Regions from separate parts of the Noviherbaspirillum sp. FW303-A3 genome, predicted to be linked through region 2. Evidence: predicted binding sites of a transcription regulator. Region 2 holds the regulator's gene; the other holds the start of a gene.

Region 1 (5,808 bases), 330 kb from region 2:
GTTTATCGACGGCGTGGTGTGGGACGGCAAGAACCCGAAGGTGTACGCGGGTTCATTCAAGATCAAAGCTTAAGAGGGCATCATGAGCGCAGTCATGGACAACGTATTGAACAAGCCGGTCGAGCCGGTCTCCGAATCTCCTCCCAAGAAAATGAACGCACACGCAGAAGCCAAGAAGGAAGCAAAGCCCGTTGCGGCGATTGCAAGCGAGAAGAAAGTTTCGTTGAAGCCCTTCTTCCTCGCAGTCCTGCCGCCTATCCTCGGCCTGGCCCTGCTGGTCCTCGTATGGGAAATCGTCGCCGCCAAGAGCACCGGCTTTCCGTCGCCGATGGTGACGCTGGAGCACGCGATCAAGCTGTTCTCCGACCCGTTCTACCAGAAGGGGCCGAACGACCAGGGCATCGGCTGGAACCTCTGGTCCTCGCTCAAGCGCGTCGGCACCGGCTTCGGCATGGCGGCGCTGGTCGGCATCCCGCTCGGCTTCATGATCGGCCGCTTCAAGTTCCTGTCGGGCATGTTCAACCCTATCATCAGCCTGCTGAAGCCGGTATCACCGCTCGCGTGGCTGCCGATCGGCCTGCTGGTGTTCAAGGCCGCCAATCCGGCGGCGATCTGGGCGATCTTCATCTGCTCGATCTGGCCGATGATCATCAACACCGCCGTCGGCGTACAGCGCGTGCCGCAGGACTACATGAACGTCGCCAAGGTGCTGAACCTGTCCGAGTGGAAGATCGTAACCAAGATCCTGTTCCCGTCGGTGCTGCCCTACATGCTGACCGGCGTGCGCCTGGCGATCGGCACTGCATGGCTGGTGATCGTTGCGGCCGAAATGCTGACCGGTGGCGTGGGTATCGGCTTCTGGGTGTGGGACGAATGGAACAACCTGAACGTGCCGCACATCATCATCGCCATCGTCGTGATCGGTGTCGTCGGCCTGCTGCTGGAACAGACGCTGGTCGCGATTGCCAAGGCATTCACCTACGAAGAAGTCCGCAATTAAGGAGCGCATCATGGACAACACAAGCAAGTTCATCGAAATCCAGAAAGCGGAAATGGTGTTCCACACCAACAAGGGCACCTTCCACGCACTGCGCGACATCAACCTGAACGTGAAGAAGGGCGAGTTCGTCACGCTGATCGGCCACTCCGGCTGCGGCAAGTCGACGCTGCTGAACCTGATCGCCGGCCTGCTCACCGCGACCGACGGCACCCTGCTGTGCGCCAATCGCGAGATCGCCGGTCCGGGGCCGGAGCGCGCGGTGGTGTTCCAGAACCATTCGCTGCTGCCCTGGCTGACCTGCCATGAAAACGTCTATCTGGCGGTGGAGCGCGTCTTCGGCGCGACCGAAAGCAAGGCTAAGCTGAAGGAGCGCACCAAGGCCGCGCTCGCCCTCGTCGGATTGACGCACGCCGAGCAGAAGCGCCCGCATGAAATTTCCGGCGGCATGAAGCAACGCGTCGGCATCGCACGCGCGCTGTCGATGGAGCCGAAGGTGCTGCTGATGGACGAGCCGTTCGGCGCGCTGGACGCGCTGACCCGCGCCCACCTGCAGGATGAGTTGCTGAAGATCGTTGCCAAGACGGAATCCACGGTGGTCATGGTGACGCACGATGTGGACGAGGCCGTGCTGCTGTCGGACCGTATCGTGATGATGACGAACGGCCCGGCCGCGACCATCGGCGACATCGTTCATGTGCGCCTCGACCGTCCGCGCGACCGTGTGGCGCTGGCGCACGATCCGCTGTACATCGAGTACCGCAGCGCGGTGCTGGAATTCCTGTATCACCGCCAGGCACATCCTGCGGCGATGAAGGAAGCTGCCTGACAGGGTATGACGAGGGTGGAAGGACGGCGGGGGCTTCGGCCCCCGTTGTCTTTTATCGTGCCACGACGAGATAAAGCAGGAGCAGGTTGATCACAATCGAGATGGTCGCCATTGCACGCCACAGCGCCACCGGATCGCGTTTGGCCAGCGGCGCCGGCGTCCGCGGCGGAACGGGGTTGCTGGCGCCGCGTTCGAGCGCGAGCAGGAATTCCTCCGCGGTTTCGAAGCGGTCGGCAGGATCGCGGGCCACCGCGCGCAGGAGCACGTTCTCGAGCCACAAGGGAATTTCCGGGCGATACCTGCTCGGCAGCACCGGTTCGACGAAACGGGGGCGCTGGAAGGGTTCGATCTCGCCGTACGGATAGTGACGGGTCAGCATCAGGTACAGCGTCACGCCGGCGGCATACACATCGGTCTGGCGTGAGGGCGGCGCGTTCTCGAACTGCTCGGGGGCCAGGAAAGACGGTGTCCCGGCCTGCGGTGCATTCAGCGGCACCTCATCTTCCAGGCCGGACATGGCGACGCCAAGATCCAGCAGGCGCAATTCGCCATCCGTTCCCAGGTGGACGTTGCCCGGCTTGATATCTCGGTGGATGATGCTGCGCCGGTGCAGGGCGCCGAGGGCGCGCACCAGCTTCTCGCCGATCGCGACCGTCTCGGGCGCCGTGAAATGCGCGCCTGCATCCAGCTTCTGCTGCAGTGTTTCGCCTTCATGCCAGGTGGTCAGGTAATACAGATAGTTCTTCTGCTCGGGCGTGATCACCTGCGGGAAGAAGCGGGCGACGACCCGCTTGGCCAGCCACTCCTCATGGGCGAAGGCGGATCGCTCGTGCGGATCGCCCGCACGGTCCGGATGCAAGGTCTTCAGGACGAGCTGACGCTGCGTCTTGGGATCGAGCACGCGATACAGCAGGGTGGCCTGCGAACTGTGGATCACGGTTTCGACGGTGTATCCGTCGATGGTCTGTCCCGGTTTCAGTTTCGGCGGAACCGGCAACTGCGCGGAGACGGATAGCGCGTCGCGCAGGTTCTCTTCCGGCAGGCTGTCGACGCGCAGCACGAGCGCGCTGCAATTGTCGGTCGAGCCGGACGCCAGCGCCGCCTTGACCAGCGCGTCGGCGCAGGATGCCGCATCCCAGCTTCCCATTGCCACGTCCGCCAGCGCATGGGTGATGTCGTACTCCGTCATGCTCGACCACACACCGTCCGATGCCAGCAGCAGCACATCCCGCTCGCGCAGCTCCCCCATGCCGTGGTCGATCGCGAGGCGGGTATCGAGGCCGATCGCACGCGTAAGGACATGCTGCATCTCGGGGCGGTCCCACACATGGTCGGTCGTCAGACGGGTAAGCGCACCGCCACGCAAAAGGTACAGCCGCGTGTCTCCCACGTGCGAAAAGTAATAGCAATTGCCGCGCAGGACGACCGTGGTCAGCGTGGTCGCCATCCCGGCCAGTTCCGGCCGCACCGATCCCTGTTTCTGCACCCAGCTGTTGATGGCCTTGATGACCTTGTCGAGCGCCTGCGTCACGGGCCAGGTATCGGGCGTGGCGTAGTAATCCGTGAGCAGGCCGCGCACCGTGTACTCGGATGCTTCGCGGCCGCCTTCGTTGCCGGAAACGCCGTCGGCGATGGCCGCGATCAGGCCCTTGGTCGACAGTTCGGGCTCGTTCGGCGTGACCATGCCGACGAAATCCTCGTTTCTCTCGCGCAGGCCTGCGAGCGTGCTGTGTCCGATGCTGACGGAAAGGGGCATGATGGAGTCTGGTGTAGGCGATAAAAAACGGCGGGAGCGGCGAACTGCATTCGCCGCTCCCGCCGTCCATGTTACTCAAATTCCGGGGTTAAATCTTCGCTGTTGTCATCGCAGCACTGCCCCAGGTCGTACGCCAGCGCCCCTTGACCGCGGTGAGTCCCACGAGGGCCAATATGGCCAGCGAAGCGAACAGGGTCAGGCCGAGCTGGTAGCTGCCGGTAATCTGCTTCGAATAGCCAAGGCTGGATGCGAGGTAGAAGCCGCCAATGCCGCCGGCCATGCCGACCAGGCCGGTCATCACGCCGATCTCCTTGCGGAAGCGCTGCGGAACCAGCTGGAACACCGCGCCGTTGCCCGTGCCGAGCGACAGCATGGCAAGCACGAATACGACCAGGGCGAGTTCATAGGATTGCAGCCCGGTGCTGGCGATGAACAGGAACAGGGCGGCCAGCACATACATCAGCGACAGCGTCTTGATGCCGCCGATGCGGTCGGCAACGATCCCCCCTACAGGGCGCACCAGCGAACCGGCAAACACGCAGGCGGCAGTGAAGTAGCCTGCTGTCACCGGGGACAGGCCGTACTGGCTGTTGAAGTAGATCGTCAGCGACGAAGCCAGGCCGGAGAAGCCGCCGAAGGTTACGCTGTAGAAGAACATGAACCACCAAGCATCCTTGTCCTTGAGCACATGCAGGTATTCGACCATTGCCTTGGGCGGCGGGGCGGTGGGCGAGTCTTTCGCAAAGATCATGTACACGATAAAGGCTACGCCAAGCGGAATCAGGCACCAGCCGAAAACGTTCTGCCAGCCGAAGGCGATGGCGAGTGACGGTGCAAACAGGGCGGCGAAAGCGGTGCCGGAATTGCCTGCGCCGGCAATGCCGAGCGCCGTACCCTGGTGCTCGGGCGGATACCAGCGGGATGCGAGCGGCAGCGCAACGGCAAATGCTGCGCCGGCAACGCCAAGCAGGATGCCGAGCGTGAGCATGCTTTCATAGCTGTTCAGCTGTCCCAGCCATGCCCACGTAAGGCCTGCAATCACGACGACCTGGCCGATAGCACCGGCCTTCTTGGGTTTCAGGTGATCGACCAGCACGCCCATCACAATGCGCAGCAACGCGCCTGCGAGAAGGGGGGTCGCGACCATCAGGCCCTTCTGGGCAGGTGTAAGAGCAAGATCTTTCGAGATTTGCACGGCGAGCGGCCCGAGCAGTACCCAGACCATAAAGCTCAGGTCGAAATAGAAAAAGGAAGCAAGCAAGGTCGGCGTATGACCCGCCTTCCAAAACGACGTCGTTTTCATGATGCGCCTTTGCACCGAAGTTGGAATTGGTGTGCACTATGCAATCGCCGTGCCACGCGTTTTCGTGCGTCAACTCGCTATTAATAGGGCATGAAGATATCGAACGTGCTCCCTGCACGAGCGATGTGAAGATGTTGCACTGCAACGGTGCGCTTTTCTCTTCATCCCGGTGCGTTTACCCGAATTCCGCATTGGCACCGCTCTTGCTAAGAAACTCCCAGGATCATTTTTGTAGCTTCAATGGCGAAGCGGAGTGGAGGAGGAGCTTTAATGAAGAAGCTGAAATTAGTCATGGTTGGTAACGGTATGGCCGGTGTGCGCACGCTCGAAGAGCTGATCAAGATCGCCCCGGACATCTACGACATCACCGTATTCGGCGCCGAGCCCTACGCCAACTACAACCGCATCCTTCTGTCGCCGGTGCTCGCCGGGGAGCAGACCATCAAGGACATCATGCTCAACGATGTCGACTGGTATGCGGAAAACAACATTACTCTCCACCTCGGCAAGAAAATCGCGAAGATCGACCGCGTCAAGCGCCAGGTCATCGCAGAAGACGGCACCACTGCGGAATATGACCGCCTGCTGCTGGCCACCGGTTCCAATCCCTTCCTCCTGCCCGTGCCCGGCAAGGAACTGAAGGGCGTGATCTCCTACCGCGACATCCAGGACACCAACGCGATGATCGACGCCGCCAAGGTGCACAAGCACGCCGTCGTCATCGGCGGCGGCCTGCTCGGCCTGGAAGCGGCCAACGGCCTCAAGCTGCGCGGCATGGACGTCACCGTCGTGCACCTGCCGGCCTGGCTGATGGAGCGCCAGCTCGACCCGACCGCCGGCAAGCTGCTGCAAAAATCGCTGGAAGACCGCGGCCTGAAGTTCCTTCTTGATAAAAACACAAAGGAAATCGTCGGCGACGAAAA
Region 2 (12,497 bases):
ACCGGCGGCGGCCTCAAACCCGATCTCGAACGCCGGAAAGAGCCATTGGAGAGTTATCCGCTCGACAGCATCAAGATGGTCGGCACATTGGAGAAGCCAGGATTGAGCTACGCTCTCCTGCAGGTGGACAAGGTAGTGTTTCAAGCAAAGGTCGGCAACTATGTCGGCCAGAACTTCGGCATGATCACCAGGATTACCGACACGGAAGTCGAGATCAAGGAGATCGTGCGGGATGCCGCGGGCGAGTGGACCGAACGCAAAGCCAAGTTAGAGTTGCAGGAGAATAAGAAATGATGGCCGCACATACATACCTAAGAGGCTTTGGTGCCGACGTGCGCAGTGTGTTGCGTCGACTCGTGATGGCAGGCTTGTCGCTCGCCTGCTGCATTGCCTACGCGCAGGAAAACGCGATCGAATCGATCGGCGCCAATCAGCAGGGCGCCAACGTCATCGTGAAGGTGAAGCTGAAGAAGCCGCTGGCCAAGTCGCCGATCGGCTTTTCCATTACCAACCCGGCGCGAATCGCCCTCGATTTTTCCGGTACATCGAATGCAACCGGGAAGATATCCCAGGACATCGGGTTGGGCGACGTGCGGAGCGTGAATGTTGTACAGGCAGGCGAGCGTTCGCGCATTGTCTTTAACCTGCTGCGGCCGCTCAACTATGCGACCGTCGTGGAAGGCGACATTGTCATTGTCACCATCGACGGCTCCGGCGGGATCGCGTCGGGGGTGAATGCTGCCGGCGTTCCGGTTGCGACCGCTCCGGCTGTCCCGGTCAAGCAGGTGTTGCGCGATATCGATTTCAGGAGGGGCGTACTCGGAGAAGGCCGCATTGTCGTCGACCTGCCCAGCAATCAGGTGGCAGTCGATGTGCGCCAGCAAGGACAATCGATCGTTGTTGATTTTGTGAAGACCGGATTGCCCGAAGTATTGCGCCGCCGTCTTGACGTTGCCGATTTCGGCACGCCGGTGCAGACCATCACGACATCCCCGCAAGGCGAAAATGTCCGCATGGTCATCGAGCCCAAGGGGCTGTGGGAGCACAGTGCGTACCAGAGCGATACCCAGCTGGTGGTCGAGGTCAAACCCATCAAGGAAGATCCCAACAAGCTGGTCCAGGGGACGCAGGGATATCGTGGCGAACGCCTGTCGCTCAATTTCCAGAACGTCGAAGTCCGCGCTGTTCTCCAGGTGATTGCGGATTTCACCGGCTTGAACATCATCACCAGCGACACGGTGAGCGGCAATGTCACCTTGCGCCTGAAAGATGTGCCTTGGGACCAAGCGCTCGACATCGTCATGCAGGCGAAGGGCCTGGACATGCGCAAGAACGGCTCCGTGCTGTGGATCGCGCCCAAGGACGAGCTATTGACGAAGGAGAAGCTTGAGCTGGAACAGAAGGCCCAGATTGCCGAACTGGAGCCGCTCAAGACGGAAACCTTCCAGCTGAATTACCAGAAGGCCGAGTCCTTCAAGCAGGTGCTCGGTGTCGAGGGGACGGATTCCAAGAAGAGTATTCTTTCCAAGCGGGGTAGCGCGGTCATCGACCCGCGCACGAACCAGCTGTTCGTGACGGACATCGCATCCAAGCTTGAGGAAATCCGCAAACTTGTCCAGAAGACCGATATCGCTTCGAAGCAGGTCCTGATTGAAGCGAGAATCGTCGAGGCTGACGACAAGTTCAGCAAGAACTTGGGCGCAAAGCTCGGCTTCACCGACTTGCGCACGCTGCGTGGCGGCGATACCGGTTGGCAGATTTCGCGCAGAAGCAATGCAAGGATGGCCGTCACCGGCAACCTGACGGGCGTCGGCGAGCAGACGGGACAGGTCGAGGAAGAAGACAGCGGATACAACAACAGCCAGTTCATCAATCTTCCGGCTGCCGGCATCAATGGCATAGCTCCGGGAACGCTGGCTGTCAGCCTGTTTTCGGCTGCCGCGAACCGTTTCCTGAACCTCGAGCTTTCCGCACTGGAAGCGGACGGCAAAGGCAAGATCATTTCCAGCCCGCGCGTCGTTACAGCTGACCAGTTAAAGGCCGTAATCGAACAGGGTACGGAACTCCCGTATCAGGTTGCTACCTCGAGCGGAGCTACGTCGATCATGTTCCGCAAGGCGAACCTCAAGCTTGAAGTTACGCCCCAAATTACACCGGACGGAAACGTCATCCTCGACGTCGACGTCAACAAAGACAGTGTTGGTGTCGAAACCCGGGCAGGTTTTGCGATCGATACCAAGCACGTGAAGACGCAGGTGCTTGTGGAAAATGGCGGAACGGTTGTCCTCGGTGGTATTTTCCAGCAAGTCGAGCGTGAGCAGGTATCGAAGGTGCCGGTGTTTGGCGACATTCCTGTTGTCGGCCATCTGTTCAAGACGCAGGGACGTACCAATGACAAGACGGAGCTTTTGATTTTCATTACACCTAAAATAGTTGCCGACCGCGTGGTAGCACGCTAACCAAGAGCAATAAGCAAGAATTCGAATAACGTTAAGGGTAGGGCTTATGAAATTAGGGGATATCGGGACCTCGGTCCAAAAGTTTGTGCAATTTGCAGCAGGCGGCTTGATGGCAGTGACGCTCGTGGCATGCGGTGGTGGCGGCGGTTCGGCGGGTACAGTTTCTGGCTCCAGCGGGTCGACCGCTACCACGCCGTCGTCTATTTCATTGCTGTTCAGCAGTACCGAACTACCGTCTTCTGGTGTCGCGGGCACTGAGGTTACGGTTACAGCTCTCGTGAAGAATGCAAATAACAATGCCATTGCTTCTGTACCGGTAACGTTTACAGCCAGCTCCGGTGCGCTTACTGGCGTTGCTGCAAACACCGATTCAAACGGCAAAGCGACAGCGACACTTACCACGTCTGGGGATCATACCAATCGAAATATTACGGTGACGGCGAAGGCGGGGAACATTACTGCGACTGGTACGGTTAATGTAGTTGGTACCGCAGTGGCGATTACCGGCCCCGCAACTGTGACATCAGGGAGTACAGGAGATTTCGCAATTACTGTCCGTGATCAGGCTGGAACGGCGATTCCCGCAGTGCCTGTTTCTATTACGTCGGCAAAAGGCAATGCCGTCGCGATAAAAACTTCGGGCGGCACTTCGGGCGGCTTGCCATTGACGAACGCGCAAGGACAGGTTGTCGTTACAGTGACAGGCACACAGGCTGGCAGCGATACATTAACGGCAACCTCGCAAGGACACAGCTTTACTTATGCCTACAACGTCAATTCCATCAGCCTGAGGGTATCCACTGCGGTGTCTGAGGCAAACGTGGGAGCGTGTACAAAGATAAGCGCGCGGTACGAGAATGCCGGAGTCGGACAGAACGGCACAATCAACATTAGCGCGTCGCGCGGCTTGATTTACACTGACAGTGTTTGCAGCACAGCGTTGGGAAGCAGCAGTATCCCGGTGAATTCGGGAAACTCCCAAGACGTCTACATCAAATCCGACACGGTTGGTATTGCAACAATCTCGGCGACCGTTGTTAGCGGCCCCACCGCTCAAGCTAGCCTTGAGTTTGTTGCGTCTCTGACAGGATCAGCAACGATTAGCATGCAACCCGACCCTGCAGTAGTAAGCCCTAGCGGAACCGGGCAAAGCAATGTGAGTGTGTTAACTGTTGTTGTCAGGGATGGCACAGTGAACAACAATCTGGTGAAAGGCGCAGTGGTTGAATTTTCCATTGCGTCCGACCAGAGCGGCGGTACGCTTTCCAATCCATCGGTCGTCACTACCGGAAGCGATGGCACTGCGAAGGTAACGTTCGCCGCAGGCCCGGCAACGACCGCGACGAATGGTGTGCAGATTCAGGCTCGTATCCAAGGGACATCCAAGACGGCGACCGCAAACTTGACAGTTGCCCGGAGATCACTGTTCATTACGACCGGTACAGGTAATACCATTGTGGAACCTACAAACTCGACGTACCGTAAGGACTACACTGTATTTGTAACCGATGCAGGTGGGAATCCGGTTCCTGAAGTTACGGTCACTGCTACACTTGATGCTGATTCCTACATCAAAGGTTATTACGTGTTTGATTCTGACTCTTCCACGCCGGCAAATGGCTGGGTGCGCGTCATTAACTACACCTGTACAAATGAAGATAGCAACCGTGATGGCGTGCTTGCCCCGCTTGAGGATCGGAATGGCAATAACAGCTTGGAACCCGGACTGCCGTTCAGTACGACGTCGAGTGGTAAAACCGACTCCTCGGGCATCACGCAAATATCGATCCTGTATCCGCAAGACCGCGGCAATTGGACCAATGTGCGCCTGACCATTAATGGCACTGCGGCAGGCACGGAAGGTACATACACGACACCAATATTCACTTTGCCTGTCGCTGCTTCGGATTTGACCGATCAGAGCATTGCGCCTCCGAGCTTGATAAGGGGTACATTGGCCATTAGCCCTTATGGAACGAACGATTGCAATTCGCCAGATTGACTACCAATATTTTCTTAGTAGGCCTCATGGGCGCCGGCAAGACGACAGTCGGTCGCGCCCTGGCCAAGAAACTTAACAAACGGTTCATCGATTCGGACCATGAAATCGAGGCGCGCACAGGCGCCTCGATTCCTTTGATCTTTGAAATCGAAGGGGAAGCGGGTTTCCGTCAACGTGAATCGGAAGTAATTCGCGACCTGACCTCGCAATCCGACCTTGTCCTGGCAACCGGCGGCGGTGCTATCCTGAAACCGGAAAACCGCGAATACCTCAAGACACGCGGCACCGTGATATACCTGCGGGCCAGCATCAACAGCATCCTCCAGCGCACCAGCCACGACAAGAACCGGCCCTTATTGCAGACGGCCGATCCCCGTGGCCGCCTCGAGCAGCTTTCACGCGAACGCGAGCCGCTTTACCTGGAAGTTGCCGACTTTGTCATCGAAACCGGCCGTCCTAACGTACAATCTCTGGTGCAAACCATCGTTTCCCAATTGGAAATGGCGCAGAAGGCCTCGCCAGGGAACGACAAGCCGAACCAGACTTCCTGAAATCTATGAGCGCGCAGCATTCATCGCCGATCACCTTGCAAGTCGACCTGGGTGATCGCAGTTACCCCATTGCGATCGGTCAATCCTTGTTGGCCGATCCTGCCTTGGTCACACGGCACATTGCCGGCAAGCGAGTGGCGGTTGTCACGAACACCACCGTCGGTCCCCTTTACCTCGATCGCCTGGTTGGCATTCTCGAAGGCGCCGGCAAACAGGTCACGACGGTTGTGCTGCCGGACGGTGAAGAGGAGAAAAACTGGGGCAGTCTCATGCGTGTGTTCGACGTGCTGCTGGAGCAGAAGTGCGACCGCAAGACGACCCTGGTTGCCCTGGGCGGCGGCGTAATCGGTGACATGACCGGGTTTGCCGCAGCGACTTACATGCGCGGCGTGCCGTTTATCCAGGTGCCGACGACGCTGCTGGCGCAAGTCGATTCCTCCGTCGGCGGCAAGACCGGTATCAATCACCCGCTCGGCAAGAACATGATCGGCGCGTTCTACCAGCCGCAAGCGGTGATTGCGGATACGTCGACCCTGAACACGCTTCCGGACCGCGAACTGTCTGCCGGACTGGCGGAGGTGATCAAGCACGGCGCGATCATCGATCCTGCATTCTTCGACTGGATCGAGGCGAATATCGGGAAGCTGGTGGAACGTGACCCTGAAGCATTGGCGTATTCCATCCAACGATCCTGCGAGATCAAGGCGGATGTCGTGCGCCAGGATGAACGTGAAGGCGGGCTGCGTGCGATCCTCAACTTCGGCCATACATTCGGCCACGCGATCGAGGCTGGCATGGGATATGGCGAATGGCTGCACGGTGAGGCGGTCGGATGCGGCATGGTGATGGCCGCCGACTTGTCCCATCGCCTCGGGTTCATCGATGCTGCCACTGCATCCCGGTTGACGGCGCTGGTGAAGGCCGCGCGGCTGCCGGTTGTCGCGCCGGATCTCGGCATTGAACGCTGGCTTGAGCTGATGCAGGTGGACAAGAAGAACGAGGGCGGGCAGATCAAGTTCATCCTCCTCAAGCCCCTCGGCACATCGGTCATCATGCCGGTGCCGCAGGAAACCTTGGTTGAAACCCTGAAAGCCTGCGTCCGGTAAATGGACTTCGAAGCCAACCTCGCACCTTATGCCGCACGATCCGCGGCATCGCGGGGGAGGCGTTTCGCGGAACCGGCCCCGGCTTCCCGCACGGAGTTCCAGCGCGACCGTGACCGCATCATCCACTCGACCGCATTCCGCCGGCTCGAATACAAGACTCAGGTATTCGTCAACCACGAGGGTGATCTCTTCCGCACCCGCCTGACGCACAGCATCGAAGTGGCGCAGATTGCACGTTCGATTGCACACAACCTGCGCCTCAATGAAGACCTGGTCGAGGCGATTTCACTTGCGCACGACCTTGGTCATACCCCCTTCGGCCATGCGGGACAGGAGGCGCTGGACGCCTGCATGAAGGAATATGGCGGCTTTGAACATAACCTGCAAAGTCTGCGCGTCGTCGACAAGCTCGAGGAGCACTATGGCGCGTTCGATGGCCTGAACCTGATGTTCGAAACGCGTGAAGGCATCCTCAAGCACTGCGCGTCTTCCAACGCACAGATGCTGGGCGATATCGGCCAGCGCTTCCTCGACAAGAAGCAGCCGACGCTGGAGGCGCAGCTGGCAAACCTCGCCGACGAGATCGCCTACAACAACCACGACATTGATGACGGTTTGCGTTCCGGCCTGCTGACTACTGCGCAGCTGGACGAGGTGGATTTCTATGCGCGGCACAGAACGGAAGTGGAGCGCACCTATCCCGGCATTACCGGGCGCCGAGCCATCCATGAGACGATCCGGCGCATGATCAACGCTTTGATTGTCGACCTGATCGATACCTCACGCGCACGCATTGATGCTGCGCAACCGAAGTCGGTCGATGACGTGCGCAATGCTCCTCCCATGATCGCGTTCTCCGCAGAGATGAACAGGGAGGCCGCACAGTTGAAGCGCTTCCTGCGCCACAACCTGTACCAGCACTATCAGGTCAACCGCATGACCAGCAAGGCGCGGCGCATCATTCGCGAACTGTTCGAAGCGTTCATGCGTGAACCACGCCTGCTGCCCCCGGATTACCAGACCGGCCTGCGCGACGGTGCGACTGCAGACCAGGTACGTGCGCAGGCGCGCAAGGTTGCCGACTATATTGCGGGCATGACGGACCGTTACGCGATGCGCGAGTTTCGCCGGTTGTTCACCGTCGAAGAAATCTAGTCAAGCGCGCGCAGCGGATGCGCATGCGCCGGCCAGGCCGGTTCAAAGAAACGCTCGATCATCTCCTCGCCGACATCGGCCAGTTGCGCCGGTGACCACTTGGGCGCATTGTCCTTGTCGATGACCACCGACCGGATGCCTTCCAGCACTTCTCCGTTTTCAAAACTGCGGCGCACCATCGTGCGCTCCATGCGCAGGTTGTCCGCAACCCCCATCGTTCTCCCACGTCGCAGCTGCGACAAGGTCACGCACATCATCAGCGGTGAGCGCTTGTTCATGGTGTCGACCGTTTTTCGTGCGAATGCGCTGTCGTCCTTCCCGAGAGAGTCCGCAATCGACAGCACATCGTCATGCGCGAAATGCCGATCGATTGCGTCGCGTTCGGCGGCGAGCACGCTCGTCGCCGGATCAACCTGCGATGCGAATCGCGACGCGAATTCACGAATGGCGTGCGGCAACCTGGAGGAATCTGCCGACTCGAGCATGGCGGAGAGCGCGGCAAGTTCGGCGGCGGGCACGAACACGTCGGCGAGGCCGGCATACAGCGCATCGGCGGCGCCGATGATCTCGCCCGTGACACCGAGGTAAGTCCCGATTTCGCCTGCTATGCGGGACAGGAAATATCCGCCGCCCACATCGGGGAACAGGCCGATGTTCACCTCGGGCATGGCCATCTTCGTGCGGTCCGTGACGATGCGCATGCGGTTGGATTCTCCGCCTTGTGCAACGCCCATCCCGCCCCCCATCACGATGCCATCCATGATGGCGACATAGGGTTTGGGATAGAAGTGGATGAGGTGATTCAGTGCGTACTCTTCGGTGAAGAAGTCTTCCAGCAGCGCGCTTCCGCCTTGCGGTGTCGCGCGTCCTGCATCGTAGAAGAAGCGGATGTCACCGCCTGCGCAAAATGCGCGCTCGCTGCTGCTTCGGATCACGACGGCACGCACCTCGCGGTCATTGCGCCACGAGAGCAGGGCCGCCGTCAGCGCACGCACCATGTCGAGCGAAAGGGAGTTCAAGGCTTTCGGACGATCAAGTGTGATGAAGCCGATGTTGTTCTTGATATGGGTCTGGACGAATTCAGTCATGGCCGGCAAATGTGTGCGGAAAGCGGATTATTGTATCGGCATTGCCTGAACGCCGCAGTCGCGTGCCCGACATTCATCCTTGGCGGCGAACAGTAAATAAAAAGGGCGCATTCGATGCGCCCTTGATAGTACTGGCCCTGAAGGGCCGGGTAGATGTCACGTAGCGGCCGAAGTGTCCGGCATGCGCTTGAAGGATTCGTGCTGGTGGTCCTGGATCTTTGTCTTGTACTTCAGTACCTGACGGTCCAGTTTGTCAATCAGTGTGTCAATGGCTGCATACAGGTCTTCCGCAAAACTCTCGACATGAATGACATTGCCACGTAGTCGCAGATTCACTTCTGCTCTCTGTCTCTTTTCCTTTTCTGAAGGTTTTTCCACACCCAAGATGACTGCGATATCAATGACATGGTCGAAATGGCGGATGATGCGTTCCAGCTTGTTTTCCGTGTATTCACGAATGGCCGGTGTCAGTTCGAGGTGATGTCCACTGATTGTGAGATTCATACAGCGCTCCTATGGATGGCGTCGCTGGAGGTTCGCACGTGCCCGCGTAGTCGAGCTACGCCGAACACAGCAACTACACTACAACATGAAAGCTACAGGGATTTGCGCAGATTGACTGGAGGGATTTTCAAAGCTTCGCGATACTTCGCGACGGTGCGTCGTGCCACGACCATGCCTTGCTCCCCCAACATATCCGCAATTTTGCTGTCTGAGAATGGATTCTTGGGGTCTTCTGCTCCTATCAATTGTTTGATCAGCGCGCGGATCGCCGTCGATGAAGCTTCGCCCCCCGCTTCTGTGGCGACGTGGCTGCCGAAGAAGTACTTCAACTCGAACATGCCGTGGGGGGTCAGCATGTACTTTTGAGTTGTCACACGAGAAATAGTACTTTCGTGTAAACCCAGTGTATCAGCAATTTCACGCAAGACAAGAGGGCGCATGGCGACCGCGCCGTGGGAGAAGAAATTGCGTTGACGGTCGACAATCGCCTGCGCCACGCGCAGGATCGTGTCGAAACGCTGGCGCATGTTCTTGATCAGCCATTTGGCTTCCTGCAGCTGCGAAGTAAGCGACCCCTCACCCTTGCTTTGCTTGAGGATGTTGGCGTAGAGGGCGTTCACGCGCAGGCGCGGCATGACGTCATGGTTGAGGAATACCTGCCAGCCGTTCTTTGTTTTCTTGACAATGACGTCGGGGACGACGTAGTCGGAGGCATCCGAGGCGAACAGGGCGCCGGGGTGCGGATTGCACTGGCGGATCACATGTTGCGCTTCGCGCAGGTCTTCTTCGTCGCAGTCGAGCGCCTTCTTCAGCTTGTTGAAGTCGCGCTGCGCGAACAGCGCAAGATGGTTCTCGACGATCTCCAGTGCGCGGCGACGCGTCACAAGCGGAATCTTCGGGAAGCGGCGGATCTGGATCGCGAGGCACTCGGAGGCGTTGCGCGCGCCGACGCCCGCGGGCTCGAAGCTCTGCACGAGTTTCAGTGCGACGGCGAGTTCCTCGAGTTCGATCCCGAGTTCTTCCGGCAGGCGTGCATGGATTTCTTCGATCGGTTCGTCAAGGTAGCCGTTGTCGTTGAGCGCGTCGATGATCAGTTCGACGAGGGCGCGGTCGCGATGCTCGCGCACGGTGACGCGCATCTGCTCCAGCAGATGTTCACGCAGGGTGACTTCATGCGCCTCGAGCTGAGGGCGTGCGTCGTCGTCTTCCGGTGCCTTGGAGGTGCGTGCGACATCGTCGAAACTCCAGTCGCTGTCGCCCGAGCCGGCATCCGAACCTTCGCCGCCTTCAAAGCCGCCCTCGGGCTCTTCGGAAGAAGCGGGGGCGCTGCTTTCGGCTGCGGGCGCTTCCGGCGTGGTGCCATTCGCGCTTGCCGGCGCGCTGATCGCCCCATCCGCGAGCAGGCGGACGGAATGGTCGAGCGGGTCGTCGACGCGTTCCAGCATCGGGTTGTCCGAGAGGATCTGTTCCAGCTCCTGGTGCAGCTCGAGCGTCGACAGTTGCAACAGGCGGATCGACTGTTGCAACTGGGGCGTCAGCGCCAGATGTTGCGAGATTCGAAGTTGGAGTGTCTGTTTCATACGTTCTGGTCTTCTTCCATCACATCCGGAAGTGTTCACCCAAATACACGCGCCGCACCGACTCGTTCGCAATGATGTCGTCAGGACGGCCGCTTGCCAGGACAGAGCCCTGGTTGATGATATAGGCTCTGTCGCAGATGCCCAAGGTCTCCCGCACATTATGATCTGTGATCAGCACGCCGATGCCACGCTCCTTGAGGAAGCGTACGATACGCTGGATCTCGATGACCGCGATCGGATCGACACCCGCGAACGGTTCGTCGAGCAGCACGAAACGCGGGTTGGTCGCGAGGGCGCGCGCGATTTCGACGCGCCGGCGTTCGCCGCCCGAGAGCGAGAGTGCCTGGTTTTCGCGCAGGCGCTCGATCTGCAATTCGGCAAGGAGCGTATTCAGCCGCTTTTCGATTTCAGCCTTGGCAAGAGGCTTGTCGTCGATGCGTTGCAGTTCCAGCACTGCGCGGATATTGTCCTCGACGCTGAGCTTGCGGAAGACCGATGCCTCCTGCGGCAGGTAGGACAAGCCAAGCGTGGCGCGACGGTGGATGGGCAGGCGGGAAATCGCCACGCCATTGAGATCGATGTCCCCGGCATCCGAAGGCACCAGTCCGACAATCATGTAGAACGATGTCGTCTTGCCGGCGCCGTTCGGGCCGAGCAGGCCGACCACTTCGCCGCTCGCCACCTGCAGCGAGACATCGCGCACCACCTGGCGCGTGCCGTAGCTCTTTTGCAGACCGTTGACTACCAGCGTACTCGTCATCTCATTTGTCCTTCGATTCGGAGCGTGGCTGGATGATGGCCTTGATGCGGCCGCCGCCGGGCTTGTTCGCACCGGTCGCTGTATTGTTCACAGTGAAAAATTCTGCGCGGCTGTCGTAGGAAATGAATTCGCCTTCGACTTCGTCGGTCGGTTTGTTGCCTTCGAGGCGGCGCATTTTTGCCTTCGAGAACAGTTTCACCATCTCGGATTTGCCGTCGTATTCGATGCGTTCTGCTTGTCCTTCGATCCACTGGTTCGGGCCGGCGTCGCGCTTCTGGCGGAAGGTGGCCAGGCCGCCGGGCGGCGCAAGCAGCGTCGCGAACTGGTAGCCGGCGGAATCTTGCGACACCACCAGTTTGTGCGCGCGCATGATCAGCGTGCCGCGCGTCAGGATCACGTTGCCGGTGAAGGTGTTGACCTGCTTGATGTCGTCGTAGGCCATCTGGTCGGCCTCGACATTGGTCGGCTTGTCGGAGTCGGCTTTTTCCGCGTGCGCATTGCCTGCGACCATCGCGAACAGCGTCAACAGCAACAAGAAAAAATGTTTCATGAAAGATCTCGAATAGGATGCATCAAGTTATACCGAATCAGCGTACGCGGGCTTGATACGTGCCATGAACATTGCTCGTCAGGTTGAACTCCCGCGTTGCATTGTTTGCCACCATGCCTGTGCCCGTCAGCTTTGCGCGATCCGTCGTGATTTCGACCGGCTTGTCGGTCTTCATGGCATCGTCGTCCGGAAGCACCAGCATGTACTCGGTACGGATGCGGATCGGTTCTGCCGTTGCCGACGCCGGCCGGTCCATGCGCACGTTCTGGTAAAGGTGCACCTGGCTGTTGTCGCTGTTGACGCGCGCACGCTCGGCCCGGATCGTCATTGGCGCATCCGCATTGCTGATATTGCTTACGACAGGATTGACGATATCGTACGAGTCATCCTGCGGATTGTGCGTGAGCCTTTCGCCGGCAAAGTGGTATTGCGCAGAACCTGTCTTCGACAACTTCACGTAGCTGAACTTTTCAACGTAGAAATCCGGCTCATTGCGTTCCGGATTCGGAACAACCGTGTCCGTCGCGCGGCGCATGACTTCATACAGCCAGAAACTTGCCAGCGCCAGCACAACCAGCGGCGCGAGCGTCATGAACAACCGGATGCGCCATGGCCGCATGATCGATCCCTACTTCAGGTAAGGCGCCAGCGCCGCCTCGTAATTGCCTTGGGCGCGCAGGATCAGGTCGCACAGTTCGCGCGCCGCGCCTTGGCCGCCGCTGGCCTTGGTCACGTAATGCAC

The links. Region 2 encodes sigma-54, which starts transcription at its own class of promoters, with help from an activator protein. Its sites were predicted from a motif close to TGGCANGNAANCTGCTTT; they were not measured.
Region 1: the regulator sigma-54 is predicted to act here: its motif matches at 4,923-4,940, upstream of AC3WOY_RS18080 (nitrate/nitrite transporter).

Annotation. Positions count from the first base shown of each region.
Region 1 is NZ_JBYTAZ010000001.1:3,752,655-3,758,462, forward strand. It holds gene AC3WOY_RS18060 (CmpA/NrtA family ABC transporter substrate-binding protein) at 1-73, shown strand, start outside; gene ntrB (nitrate ABC transporter permease) at 83-1,000, shown strand; gene AC3WOY_RS18070 (ABC transporter ATP-binding protein) at 1,011-1,826, shown strand; gene AC3WOY_RS18075 (bifunctional protein-serine/threonine kinase/phosphatase) at 1,879-3,582, opposite strand; gene AC3WOY_RS18080 (nitrate/nitrite transporter) at 3,671-4,885, opposite strand; gene nirB (nitrite reductase large subunit NirB) at 5,156-5,808, shown strand, end outside.
Region 2 is NZ_JBYTAZ010000001.1:3,422,881-3,435,377, forward strand. It holds gene AC3WOY_RS16525 (pilus assembly protein PilP) at 1-294, shown strand, start outside; gene AC3WOY_RS16530 (type IV pilus secretin PilQ) at 360-2,459, shown strand; gene AC3WOY_RS16535 (Ig-like domain-containing protein) at 2,506-4,461, shown strand; partial or broken gene aroKB (bifunctional shikimate kinase/3-dehydroquinate synthase AroKB) at 4,458-6,118, shown strand; gene AC3WOY_RS16545 (deoxyguanosinetriphosphate triphosphohydrolase) at 6,119-7,273, shown strand; gene AC3WOY_RS16550 (enoyl-CoA hydratase/isomerase family protein) at 7,270-8,361, opposite strand; gene hpf (ribosome hibernation-promoting factor, HPF/YfiA family) at 8,518-8,865, opposite strand; gene AC3WOY_RS16560 (RNA polymerase factor sigma-54) at 8,958-10,445, opposite strand; gene lptB (LPS export ABC transporter ATP-binding protein) at 10,465-11,205, opposite strand; gene lptA (lipopolysaccharide transport periplasmic protein LptA) at 11,207-11,755, opposite strand; gene lptC (LPS export ABC transporter periplasmic protein LptC) at 11,793-12,374, opposite strand; gene AC3WOY_RS16580 (KdsC family phosphatase) at 12,384-12,497, opposite strand, start outside.